2 regions of the Bacillus sp. GW823-FHT06B01 genome follow, and region 2 is predicted to be linked to the other one. Evidence: riboswitches for the same ligand, from Rfam matches in the RefSeq annotation. Region 2 holds a riboswitch; the other holds the start of a gene.
The links. Region 2 has a riboswitch for FMN ahead of AC1Q8N_RS16775 (ECF transporter S component). Riboswitches for the same ligand answer to the same signal wherever they lie in the genome.
Positions count from the first base shown of each region.

Region 1: linked by a shared signal. The riboswitch ahead of ribD (bifunctional diaminohydroxyphosphoribosylaminopyrimidine deaminase/5-amino-6-(5-phosphoribosylamino)uracil reductase RibD) and the one ahead of AC1Q8N_RS16775 (ECF transporter S component) in region 2 are both predicted to bind FMN.

Region 1 is NZ_JBXAHR010000002.1:721,382-728,177, reverse strand. Features, by position in the region: gene AC1Q8N_RS10885 (alpha/beta fold hydrolase) at 1-70, shown strand, start outside; gene AC1Q8N_RS10880 (Na+/H+ antiporter family protein) at 202-1,521, shown strand; gene AC1Q8N_RS10875 (LacI family DNA-binding transcriptional regulator) at 1,545-2,408, opposite strand; gene AC1Q8N_RS10870 (GNAT family N-acetyltransferase) at 2,511-2,990, opposite strand; gene AC1Q8N_RS10865 (alpha/beta hydrolase) at 3,072-3,995, shown strand; gene AC1Q8N_RS10860 (DUF2552 family protein) at 4,005-4,250, opposite strand; gene AC1Q8N_RS10855 (CDGSH iron-sulfur domain-containing protein) at 4,540-4,746, shown strand; FMN riboswitch at 4,935-5,078, shown strand; gene ribD (bifunctional diaminohydroxyphosphoribosylaminopyrimidine deaminase/5-amino-6-(5-phosphoribosylamino)uracil reductase RibD) at 5,389-6,501, shown strand; gene ribE (riboflavin synthase) at 6,483-6,796, shown strand, end outside.
Region 2 is NZ_JBXAHR010000003.1:684,401-691,196, forward strand. Features, by position in the region: gene resE (sensor histidine kinase ResE) at 1-1,281, shown strand, start outside; gene AC1Q8N_RS16760 (cob(I)yrinic acid a,c-diamide adenosyltransferase) at 1,419-2,000, shown strand; gene AC1Q8N_RS16765 (peptidoglycan DD-metalloendopeptidase family protein) at 2,085-2,699, shown strand; gene AC1Q8N_RS16770 (hypothetical protein) at 2,730-3,416, opposite strand; FMN riboswitch at 3,662-3,801, shown strand; gene AC1Q8N_RS16775 (ECF transporter S component) at 3,964-4,542, shown strand; gene AC1Q8N_RS16780 (ferredoxin) at 4,666-4,914, opposite strand; gene AC1Q8N_RS16785 (YpbB family protein) at 5,204-6,265, shown strand; gene AC1Q8N_RS16790 (RecQ family ATP-dependent DNA helicase) at 6,255-6,796, shown strand, end outside.

The DNA.
Region 1 (6,796 bases), on a different contig from region 2:
TTTAGAAGAACCTGAATTATTCGCCAATTCTTTACAATCAATTAAACAAGAGCTAGCTTTTCAACATTAGTAACAAAAGGCTCTTTTACATTTCATAGAAAACAATTTATAATAATATGTCGCAACTATGTATAAATATAGCAAAGTGCTTCATATTTACTTGCCTTAGCACAATAAAATTTTAGGGAGATTACATTTATTATGAATGCTGTACTCGTCGCAGTAGCAGTTATGCTATTGCTTAGTTTGTTACGTGTCCAGGTCATTGTCGCCATCATTGTTGGAGCTTTAACAGGCGGAATTATCGGTGGACTCGGTATTTCAGAAACTATTAATACTTTTACAACTGGCCTTGGAAACAGTGCTCCAATCGCTTTAAGTTATGCAATGCTTGGCGGTTTCGCTATTTCCCTTTCCAAAACAGGACTTCCAGATGCTATGATTCAAACTGCACTAAAATGGATCGGCAATGAACAAGACACGAAAAAACAAGTTTATTCTAAAATACTTATTTTATTCATCATTTTAACGATGGCTTGTTTCTCACAAAATGTGATTCCTGTTCATATCGCTTTCATCCCCATCTTAATTCCAGCACTTTTAAAAGTATTAAATGAGCTGAAAGTGGATCGCAGACTTGTTACATGTATTATTACATTCGGATTGATTACTCCTTATATGTGGATTCCAGCAGGGTTCGGAAAAATTTATCATGACGTATTGCAAACAAATGCTGCGCAAAGCGGTCTTACATTTGATGTCGCACTTATTCCAAAAGCAATGACTATTCCAGCAATTGGTATGATTATTGGATTATGTGTAGCCGTATTCATTACGTACCGGAAACCTCGTACGTATGAAATAGAACAAGTTCATACTACCGCCAATGAAATCGTTCCCTATACAAAACGTAGTATTACTTTCGGATTATTATCTATCATGGCCACATTAACTGTTCAATTAGCAACAGAATCGATGATTTTCGGTGCTTTAGCAGGGATTATCGTCTTATCAGTAAGTGGTAGTCTACCTCTTAAAGAAGCAGATGCGATATTAACAAGCGGAATGCGCATGATGTCCTTTATCGGTTTTGTTATGATCGCTGCCGCTGGATTTGGCGCTGTTCTTCGAAAAACAGGACATGTTGAATCTCTTGTGCAAACGAGTGCACATATAATTGGAAATAATAAACCACTCGCTGCATTTCTTATGCTTGTGATTGGGCTTCTCGTTACGATGGGAATTGGTTCATCCTTTTCAACCATCCCTATCTTAACAACAATTTTTGTACCTCTTTGCATACAGCTTGGATTTAGTCCAATGGCTACAATTGCAATTATCGGTACAGCCGGAGCGCTAGGCGATGCAGGATCACCAGCATCAGATAGTACACTTGGACCAACATCCGGTTTAAATGCTGATGGTCAACACCATCATATATGGGATACATGTGTACCAACTTTTCTGCATTATAATATACCGTTACTCATATTTGGCTTTATTGCCGCCATTACATTATAAAAGGTGCGTTTTATACGCACCTTTTACTTTTTTATTTTTCCTTTTAATTGTTGCAACGCTATTTTCCCATTTTCTTCGACACAACTCTCCATTTGCATGAATGACGGACCTGTCCACTCACTGTCTATACTCCCGTTCAGTCCAATAATTTTTAACTTATCCGGTATACGGATATTTAAATTTTTCGCTGCTTGAATTAACTCAAAAGTAACCTTTTCACTTGAAGTTACAATTCCATCTATATACGGAGAAGTTTGCAAGAATGTAATAAACTGTTTATTCGTATACCCTTGTACACATACTTCTCGATAAGAGATTCCTTCCTCCCAAACAGCGTCTAAAAATCCTGATATGTGATCTTCCATTTCTTCACTATCTTCTCCCTCATTGAAATAAGCAAGGAAGTGACAGCCTTTTTCTTTTAATAAAGAAACCGCTCTTTGTCCATTTTCATAATAATTTGCATGGGATTTTTTTTCATCAATCACAACAAAGGGAAGTGGAATTTCTCCTATACTTTTAAAAACAGATTTTGTCAAAATAACACCTGCAACGTTATTTTCCTTCAACATATGTATGTATCTATCTTTATTCTCTATATTACAAACAATGATTTGATATCCTTCTTTATATGCTATTTCCTCAATACAATGTAGCAAAGTGATGTTTGATGGGTTATATACATTATCTACAAGTAATGCAATTATCGTTGAATTCTCTTTAAACAATGGCTTTGTTGTACTATTTGGCCTATAACGTAATTCCTCAATTGCTTCCTTTACTTGTTTAACTGTGTCCTCATGAACGTATCCTTTTTCGTTAATAACTCGTGAAACGGTTGCGACTGAAACACCTGCTAATTTTGCAACATCACGTATAGTTGCCACATCGTCACCCCTTAATATGGTAATAGATTACAATTTTACGGTAACCTAAATTACAATATTCGTCAAGGTTAATAACTTATATTTCTGAAAATTGTTACATCATTACACTAAACGATATTCTAACTGAATTTCATGTAGAATTAGGATATTATCATACCCAATACGTGGAATTTCTTTCTTTATTTCTCGTGCTTTTTCCACTGCATTCACATATAAATGAGTCATCACAAATTTACGTTTTTGGTAAAATCGTAACGCATTCATATTATCATTTGTTGTTATGAGCCAAACCCGCCCGCACCGTTCTTCTTCTGCAACTTGTAATACACAATCTACAAGTTTCGTCCCTATTCCTTTTCTTTCTTCAAAGCTATCTAACGACACAATTTCACACATATTTCCGGTCACTTCATATGTTATAATTCCGATTATTCTGTCATCTGAGAGCGCAATAAATCCTGGCAACTCTTCTAACTGATGCCCCTTCCCACGTGAAACCATCAATGAACTCCCCCAGTTCTCACACATGAACATTCGGATTGTTTCTTTCATCGCTGGCGTAATTTTTTGTATATACACCATTTCCTATTTCTCCCCTTTTCTATCATTGTGATACAATGTAAGTGTATCACATGTAACGGTATTTGGAGGATGAGGTAAAGTATGAAACGTTTTTTTGCAGCATTGTTTACTATACTAGGTGCGATAACTGCCCTTGGGATTTTCTTTACAAATAAAGTGATGTACTTAAAGAAAAAAACAGAGGAAGAAGTACTCGAAAGAGAAACGAAAAAACATTTTCGTATAGAGGATTTTGATGCTCTTCATAAAGAAGAAATTCATATTCCCTCGCAATTCGGATATGATCTTCACGGATATTACATTCCTGCTGGTCATTCCAATAAGTTTATGATTTTTTGTCACGGCGTAACTGTAAATAAAATGAACTCTGTAAAATATGCAAGGTTATTTTTAAACAGAGGGTATAATGTCGTTATTTATGATCATCGTCGTCATGGTAAAACTGGCGGAAAAACAACAAGCTATGGATACTATGAAAAACATGATTTAAAATCTGTAGTTGACTGGCTAAAAAGTCGCTTTGGAACAAATATAACACTCGGTATTCATGGTGAATCTATGGGAGCTGCAACACTTCTTCAATACGCAGGACTTGTAGAAGATGGTGCTGATTTCTATATTGCAGATTGTCCTTTTTCTGATTTCTACGGACAATTACAACACCGTTTAAAGGTTGAATTCCATTTACCTAAATGGCCCTTATTACCTTTAGCAAATGCTTTTTTAAAAGTGCGTGACGGTTATACGATTCGCGAAGTTTCACCAATCGATTGTATAAAGAATATTAACAATCCCGTCCTCTTTATTCATAGTAAAGATGATGATTATATTTTAGCTGATATGACGAAAGCACTATATGAAGCAAAAGAAAACAATAAACAACTTTATATTGCAGAACGCGGTGCACACGCTTGCTCTTATAACGAAAATAAAGAAGAGTATGAAGCAGCCGTTGATCAATTTTTAAACTCATATGTAAAAGAAACAAAAAACAGGCTTGCATAAGCCTGTTTTTTATTGCGCTAAAACGTCTGTAACTTGTTCCATATTTTCAGAAATCCATTGCATTGCATCATCTAACGTTGGAAATTCTGTCGTTTGAAATGTTACTTCATCTTGAAGTAACCAAACATCCTTTGCCTCTTGCCCTACACCTGCAATGGACCAATGTAACAAACTATATGGATGATTATCATTCAAAAATGATGCCCACGTGCGCTCATTTGCAATGTTTCGTAATGTATGTAATTGTTTATCCATCTCTCGTCACCTTACTCTATTCAGTTATAAAAAACATTATAACACTCTCTTCTCTCCCAAAGAAAGTGCTCATTTTACCCCGCTATTTGCGGGCAGTAAAATGAGCACCTCAAAACTCAACTAAAACAAAGAAGTTAGGTGGGAGATTAACTGCCCCTAAAAGCCCGATTGGTTCAACTAATAATTAGTGGGGGGATACCTCCCCCACTAATTAAAGTTTCACTTTATATTGTCAAGTACTTCTCTTAATTATATGATGAAATTAAGCGTTTGGGAAGGAGGGATAGCGTTGGCGAAAGTACAAATTAAAGTAAATGATAATGGCTCTTTTCGCGTTACAGGGGACGTGGAATTAGTCGATTCACAAGGGAATGTATTCCCAGCAAAACCGGCATTTTCTTTATGCCGTTGTGGTTTATCAAAAAATATGCCTTATTGCGATGCTTCGCATAAAGGGAAATTCGAGTCTGTCGTTAGAGCACCAGAGGCAGAATAATTTCACATGTGACATGCACATTTTTTTGTGCATGTTTTTTCTTTTCATTAACTCTCGTCCCCCTTTTCCTTACAACATTCCTCGTACTTTTGTCCTCATTCCAACTTACATATATTTTCACACAATTCTTCACATTCGAATATTTTTTTCTAGCCTTTTATTTTTTTTGTGCTATAATTTGAGCAAACAACATCCTTCGGGGTCGGGTGAAATTCCCAACCGGCGGTGATGAAGTGCAAACTTCTAAGTCCGTGACCCGTTTTCAACTCGAAAACGGTGGATCTAGTGAAACTCTAGGGCCGACAGTATAGTCTGGATGGGAGAAGGATATGTTTTCTAGTAATTTTATATAGCGAATACACTTTTATTTCAGTATGCATATTTATAAAGTTTCGTTTTGAATCTTTATATATGTTTTATTTTGTATACTTATGTTTCTATACTGAAATAAAAAGATACGACTAGCGTTTGAAAAATTCGATATTTTTGCTAGGTTTTTTCCTTATGCAAAAATACCAATCATCGTTAGGTTTCTTTCCTGTACTTTCGTATTCGAACTATATTTCTAGAAATCACGTCTCCCAAACCCCAAGGATATAAAATCCTTGGGGTTTTTTGATTTTTTCAGGAGAGGTGAAGAGAATGACAGATCAAGAATATATGAGGATTGCCCTGCAGTTAGCAGAAGGGACATCTGGACAAACAAGTCCAAATCCTATGGTTGGTGCTGTTGTTGTAAAAGAAGGAAACATCGTCGGTATTGGCGCTCATTTACGTGCTGGTGAAGAACATGCAGAAGTTCACGCTCTTCATATGGCTGGTGAAAAAGCAAAAGGAGCTACCGTTTATGTAACACTTGAACCGTGTAGCCATTTTGGAAAAACACCACCTTGTTGTGAATTGCTCATCAAAAAAGGAGTCAAACGGGTTGTAATTGCTACTCTTGATTGCAATCCTCTCGTTTCTGGTACTGGAAAAAAGAGATTAGAAGAAGCTGGCATCGAAGTAACTACCGGTATTCTTGAAACAGAAGCCACCTTATTAAATCGTTTCTTTTTTCACTACATGAGAACGAAACGTCCATTTGTAACAATAAAAACAGCGATGAGCTTAGATGGAAAAACAGCAACTGTCACGGGTGAAAGTAAGTGGATTACAGGTGAAGAAGCACGAGCTGATGTTCACCAATATCGTCATACACATGATGCGATTCTCGTTGGAGTGAATACAGTTATAGCTGATAATCCGCATTTAACGACAAGAATTCCTAACGGGGGTAAAAATCCTATTCGTGTTATTTTAGATACCCATTTACGAACGCCACCATCTTCTCATGTCATAACAGATGGTTTAGCACCGACATGGATTATTGTCGGTAAGGATGTAAATAAAGAGAAAATAGCTTCTTATGAATCTGAAAATATAGCTATATTCCAAATGAAAACAAAACATATAGAAATCAAGGACCTCCTTTTCTTTCTTGGAGAGAAGCAAATTCTTTCTCTATTCGTTGAAGGTGGTCAAACAGTTCACGCAAGCTTCTTACAAACAAAGCATCTCAATGAAATTGTAACTTATATAAGCCCCAAATTAATTGGCGGGAAAGATGCCCCTACTTTATTTGGGGGAAATGGTTTCGCAGCATTGCAAGATGCACTTTCCTTGGAAATTCAAGAGATGAAACAAATTGGTGATGATATAAAAATCGTTGCGAATGCCCGAAGTGAGGTGACGGAATGTTTACAGGAATTGTAGAAGAATTAGGAACGATTGCAAACATGCAACAAAGCGGAGAAGCGATGAAGTTAACGATCCATGCAAATAATATTTTATCAGATGCTCACTTAGGTGATAGTATCGCGGTTAACGGTATTTGCTTAACTGTAACGAGTTTCACAACAACTTCATTCACAGTGGACGCAATGCCTGAAACGATGCAATCAACATCACTTCGCATGCTTAAACAACACTCTAAAGTAAATTTAGAGCGGGCGATAGCTGCAAACGGACGATTCGGTGGACATTTCGTTTCAGGACATATTGATGGCAT
Region 2 (6,796 bases):
ATACAAGGTATGGAGAGAACGACTGATTTTATATTCTTATCAGCAGGGATTGCGATTATATTAACAACGTTCTTTGCATTCTTCTTATCTACTCGAATTACAGCACCACTCCGTAAAATGCGTGAGGTTGCTTTTGAGGTCGCGCGTGGGAAGTTTGATGCAAAAGCACCTATGGTATCTCAGGATGAGATTGGTGAGCTTGCAACGGCCTTAAATCAAATGGGGAAACAGTTGAAGTTTAATATGAATGCCCTGCAGCAAGAAAAAGAACAGTTAGCTAGTATTTTAAGTAGTATGGCAGATGGGGTTATTACGTTAAATCAAGAAGGTGAAGTCGTTGTAATTAATCCGCCGGCTGAACATTTCTTACAAGTTTGGCAAGAGGAAAAGGAAGTAGAGCTCAGTAAAAAACTACCTTCTGAACTTGTTGAACTATTCCATCTCGTTGTAGAAAGTGAACAACAACAAGTGGTTGAAATTAATTTACAAAAAGGGAATTATGTAGTTCTTATGACGCCGCTTTACAACCAAACGAAAATTCGTGGCGCTGTAGCTGTATTACGTGATATGACGGAAGAACGCCGTCTTGAGAAGATGCGTCAAGACTTTATTGCGAACGTATCACATGAACTTCGTACACCGATGGTAATGCTTCAAGGGTATAGTGAAGCGATTTTAGATGATATTGTGCAAACGAAAGAAGAAATTAATGAGTTTGTTCAAATTATTTATGATGAATCCGTTCGTTTAGGTAAACTTGTAAATGAACTATTAGATTTAGCGCGTATGGAAAGTGGTAATGTAGAGTTACATATAGGTGAAGTTGATATTCATCCTTTCGTTGAAAAAATAGGTCGTAAATTCCAAGGAATTGCAAAGGATAAAGAAGTCGCATTAACGGTTGATTTCCAGAATCCAATTGAACAATACCCGTTTGATGCAGATCGTATGGAACAAGTATTGACGAATTTAATTGATAACGCAATTCGTCATACGAATGCAGGCGGACATGTAACGCTTGTAATTAATACGAAAAATAATGGTCTTACTTTTGAAGTACAAGATTCGGGCGCTGGTATTCCAGAAGAAGATATTCCATTTTTATTTGATCGTTTCTACAAAGCTGATAAAGCAAGAACACGTGGGAAAAAAGGTGGAACGGGGCTCGGGCTTGCGATTGCAAAAAATATTGTGCAAGGCCATGATGGTAAAATCGCTGTTTCAAGTGTTGTTGGAGAGGGAACTACATTCTCTGTATATTTACCGAATCGTATAATTTAGATATGCGTTTTTAAAGTTGATAATGAATAAAGTTCTACTGTTTTTTATTTTTTTGTAAAATCAATTAAATAAATAATAGTAGAACTTTTTTTCTATCTTAGTCGAATGAAGAATAGCAAGAGGGGTGTCGTGAAGCGATGAAATTATATACGAAAACAGGAGATAAAGGGACAACAAGTGTAATAGGCGGCAGAGTGGATAAAGATAATATCCGAGTTGAAGCATATGGCACGATAGATGAGGCGAATTCTCATATTGGATATGCAATGACTAAGCTACAAGGCGGATCTTTTGGAGATATTTACAATGAACTTGAAAATATTCAACATGAACTATTTGATTGCGGGGGAGACTTGGCGATAGTAGAGGGGAAAATTCCTTATAAAGTAACGGTTGAAATGGTTGAAAGCTTAGAAAGAAGGATTGATTCGTATATAGAAGAAGCACCGCCGTTAGAGCGTTTTATTTTACCAGGTGGAAGCGAAGCGGCAGCTGCTATTCATATTGCACGTACAGTTGTAAGGCGAGCAGAACGATGTGTAGTGTCCTTGCAAAAAGAAGGGAAAATAAATGAAGTTGTTCTAAAGTATGTAAATAGATTATCTGATTATTTGTTTGCGGTAGCTAGAGTAATAAACGCTCGATTACAAGTAAAAGATGTGGAGTATAATCGCAGTGCAATCGTTTTTCGTGATAAAAAAGAGAAGGAAGTGGAGTGATTCACTTTCTTTTTTTGTATACTTTTTTCTGTAATATACCAAAATAGAGAAGGTATGGTGTTAATTAGAAAACGGAGGATGTATATGAAAGTGTTAAAATGTAGCATCATGTTATTGACGGTATTGTTTTTATCTCAATTACATGTGTACGCAGAGGGAAATCAATGGACATGGCCTGTTGAAGGGCAGATAAGTGATTATTTTGGGACAAGGCATGGAAAACACTACGGTATAGATATAGCAGCACCGATTGGCACGCCTGTGGCAGCTATTCAAGAAGGTAAGGTAACAAAGTCTTATTATTCAAGTAGTTATGGAAACGTTGTATTTATTAAACATGGAGAATATGAGGCTGTGTATGCGCATTTAAATAAGAGATATGTAGTTCAAGGGGATTATATTTCAAAAGGAGAAATAATTGGAGAAGTAGGAAATACAGGAGAATCGAGAGGTGCACACTTACATTTAGAAGTTCATCAAGGAAGATGGACGATGGCGAAAAAGAATGCGATGAATCCATTGCTTGTTCTAAATGAACAGAGAAATGAGGTTGTGTCCTCATCCTTATATGTCGTCCAAAAAGGGGACACTTTAGTTAGTATTGCACGGAAATTTAGTATGTCAGTTAAGGAAGTTAAAGATAAAAATGGACTGCAGCAAGATCGGATTTATCCAAATCAACAATTATACGTAAAGTAAAAAAAGAGCTAGTTAAACTAGCTCTTTTTTTTACCAAAAAATAAAGACACATATAAATCCAGAAATAGCTAAGTAGCTATATAAGTAAAATACTTTCGTTCTTGTTTTTTCGTTCGTTCGAAATAGTACAATAGTCGGTTCAATTAAACCGATTGTCAAACAAAGTAAACCAAGAAGCATACAACCGATTGAAATGGAGTACAGGGCGATTTGTGGTGCTTGAAATGGAATCATCCATTTTAATAAAAATGCAATAAGTGCAGTGTAGCAAATGCTGCCGATGTATTTATTCAACGGTGCATTAGAACGGAACCCTGGAAGTTTTTTTAAGAAAGAACGGGAAACAACTTCAGTTTGTAAAGATGTGTGCTCTTCAATTATTTTTTGAGCTTCTTTTCCTTTTTGGAAAAGGGATAATATCCAGTTTCGCTCACCTTGAAAAATAAATTGAGAAGTTGTCAAATAATGATCCACCTTCACTTTATTCCAACTCTTCCATGGGTGACGCTCACACAGTTTTAATTTACTCTCTGTTTTTTTATCATACTGATAAATACTGATGCCATCTTCATCGAAAGCAGCATAGTATGTCTCGCTTGAGAATGTGCCTAAATCAATTGGACAGTAGAAAAGTAATTCTTTTTTTAAGTAAAAGTATTCTTTTCTTAAGTTTTTTTTCATTGCTTCTCGAATAGAGTGTCTCTTTTCTTTTTTCATGACATTTCCTCCATAATCCAGAAAATGTTCTTATCTTAACAATTCAACATCTTATCACTTTTCATTATATATGACTAGGGGATTCATAGGGGAAATGCCGAATACTAAAAAATCTGGGGTGTATTGTAAAATATAGTAATTGGTTTTAATTATATAAAATTAATAACTTATTTTTAATAAGTTACACTTTTTTTGTTCACAATACGATTATGTTGTTGTATAATAAAGTGGAAAATAGAATATCGGTCTATCTTCGGGGCAGGGTGAAAATCCCGACCGGCGGTGATGAACTATATGTGATTTTGTTCTAAGCCCGCGAGCCGTTAAGGCAGGATTTGGTGTGATTCCAAAGCCGACAGTATAGTCTGGATGGGAGAAGATGGAGGTTCAAGCGTTCAAAAAAGATATGGATTTGAACGTCTGTTTGATGTGCCTTAAATTCTCCCTTTGTGTAAAACACAAAGGGTTTTTTCGTTCTATGAAAAAGTAGGCATAGCAGAACCTTTCCACTTTCCATGAGATGATCGATGGAAAAGGAGAGAGAAAGATGAAACAAAAAAACAGTGTAGTGCAGATGGTGAGTGTAGCGATGCTAAGTAGTATTGCATATTTACTGATGATGTTGGATTTCCCGTTTCCAGGGCTTCCGCCATTTTTAAAAATTGATTTTAGTGATGTACCAGCTCTAATTGCGGCAATTATTTTCGGGCCAGTTGCAGGGATAATTGTAGAGGCGATAAAGAATATTTTACATTACGGGATTCAAGGGAGTTTAACGGGAGTGCCAGTTGGAGAAATTGCTAACTTTATTGCAGGATGTTTATTTATTGGACCGGCAGCTTTCTTATTTAGAAAGTATCGTACTGTTAAGAGTTTAACGACAGGATTAATGCTAGGGACAATTACAATGGCGCTCATTATGAGTGTATTAAATTACATCATTATATTCCCAGCTTACACTTGGTTTTTAAATTCACCAGCTATGTCTAGCGAGGCTATAAGAACAACGGTTGTAACGGCAATCTTACCATTTAATTTGATTAAAGGAATTGTTGTGACAATTGTATTTGTAGCGTTATTCTCACGCCTGAAAGTATGGGTGTTTGCAAAAATGAAAAATGCATAAAATATAAAATAAAACCATTAGTAGTATGGAACTACTAGTGGTTTTTTATTAAGTAGAATGAAAATAGAAAACAAAAAATATCCCTCATATGAATGAGGGATATTTTTTGAAGTTAATAAAAGACTATTCGAATTTTAAAGAGTCGCCATCAAATGATTCATCAGCAACTTTAATTGAGTCAGTTGGACAACCTTCGAATGCATCCATCATATCTTCAATTAATACATCTGGAATTTCAACGATACCTTGGTTATCGTCTAACGTTACAAATGCAATACCTTCATCATCATAATCATAAATGTCTGGTGCAGCAGCGCCGCAAGCACCACATGCGATACAAGTATCTTTATCAACGATTGTATATTTTGCCATCTTTTTTCCCTCCTGATAATATGTATGTGAAAAGCTCGCCATAAAAATTATAACCTTATTGTAAAACGGTTTTTAAAACTTTTCAACATAAAATTATAATGATAATCCTTATCAATTAGAGTGTCAACTAATTTTTGCATTATGTCATAAGATTTTCAAAATACGTAAATGTTATTTCGTTTGGTACAATATACTATATACAAGTGCATAGTGCCGATATGATAAGTTTAATGAGTAAGTGCAATCATACTAAAAAGTAATTAAGCTAGATTGAAAGGTGGAAGCGGTAATGCAACTACAATATACTTTATTGTATTGTTTAAAACAATTGAATGGTGAAAGGACCGTTTCTTCTATTTATTATTTATTAAAAGGAAAACGATCTTCGCAAACGTTACAAGATGGAAATATGTTCCGAATTTCATTTTTGTTTGGAATATATAAATCGTTAAATAGAACAGACTATGATCGTGAAGTTGCAAAGTTGTTGCAAGCAGATTTGATTCGAGAAATACATGAAAATACATATTTGTTAACATCTAAAGGTAAAATGCAGTTACATACATGGGAGGAAGTGTATGCTTTTCCTGCGCATTTACATGGTTTACACTATGGTGAATTAGGTGAAACATTTTGGAAACGATTATCATTAATTATTCAAACTATATCTAATTTACAACAGAATAATACGAAGTTTATTCCCATTCAACAAGATACAGAAATAATGATGTGGGTAAAACGTTTTTTAACAGGTATACCATATAGGCGAAGTGAATTGGCTAAAAGATTATGGAAAGAAATACATAATCTTTTAGGAAAAGGTGATGTGGTAGAAGCGACGATTGTAACATATAGATTAACAGGATATGAACGTATCGGTTGTACATTGCAGCAATTAGCGGAAATTACGAAACAAGATATATTCCGGGTGTATTTTTTATTTTGGGGTACAATTCACTTCTTTATACAAGAAGTTCACGATAAAGAAAATGAATTTCCGCTATTAGCTGAGATTATCTCTTATCCAAATGAGAGAGCTGATTTATTTAGTTTATCAACGAAAAAAACATATAATTTTTGGAGACAAGGACGCTCTTTAGATGAAATAGCGACAATTAGAAATTTAAAGGTTGCAACGATAGAAGATCATTTTGTTGAAATTGCTTTGCGGGAAAAAGAGTTTTCAATCGAGATGTTTATGGAAAAAGACAAAATAGATAAAGTAACAAAAGTAATTGAGGCATTACAAACACGTAAGTTGCGTGAGTTGAAACAAGCGGTTGGAGAGGGTATTTCTTATTTTGAAGTTCGTCTTGTATTGGCGCGGATGGAGGGTATAAATGAAGCTTGAGGAATATTTATATAGATGGTTTGGATATTCTGAATTTCGTACAGGGCAAAAAGGGGTCATTACAGATTTATTAGAAGGAAAAGATGTTATAGCAATGCTCCCGACTGGAAGAGGGAAGTCTATGTGCTATCAACTTCCAGGGCTAATGCAAGAAGGAACCGTGCTTGTTGTATCACCATTATTATCTTTGATGGAAGATCAAGTTACACAATTAAAGTATGTTGTGAAAAACCGAGTAATAGCATTTAATAGTTTTCGGACATTACATGAAAAAAGAGAAGCGATGAAAAAATTAGCTTCATATAAATTTATTTTTGTTTCACCAGAGATGTTGCAGTCGGAAGTGTTAATAAGAGAATTGAAGAAAGTTCATATTTCATTATTTGTTGTGGATGAGGCTCATTGTATTTCACAATGGGGTTATGATTTTAGGCCAGACTATAAAAAACTAAATGTAGTCATTGAAAATATCGGGTCTCCTACGGTGCTAGCATTAACGGCAACAGCGACAAAAGATGTACTCCGAGATAT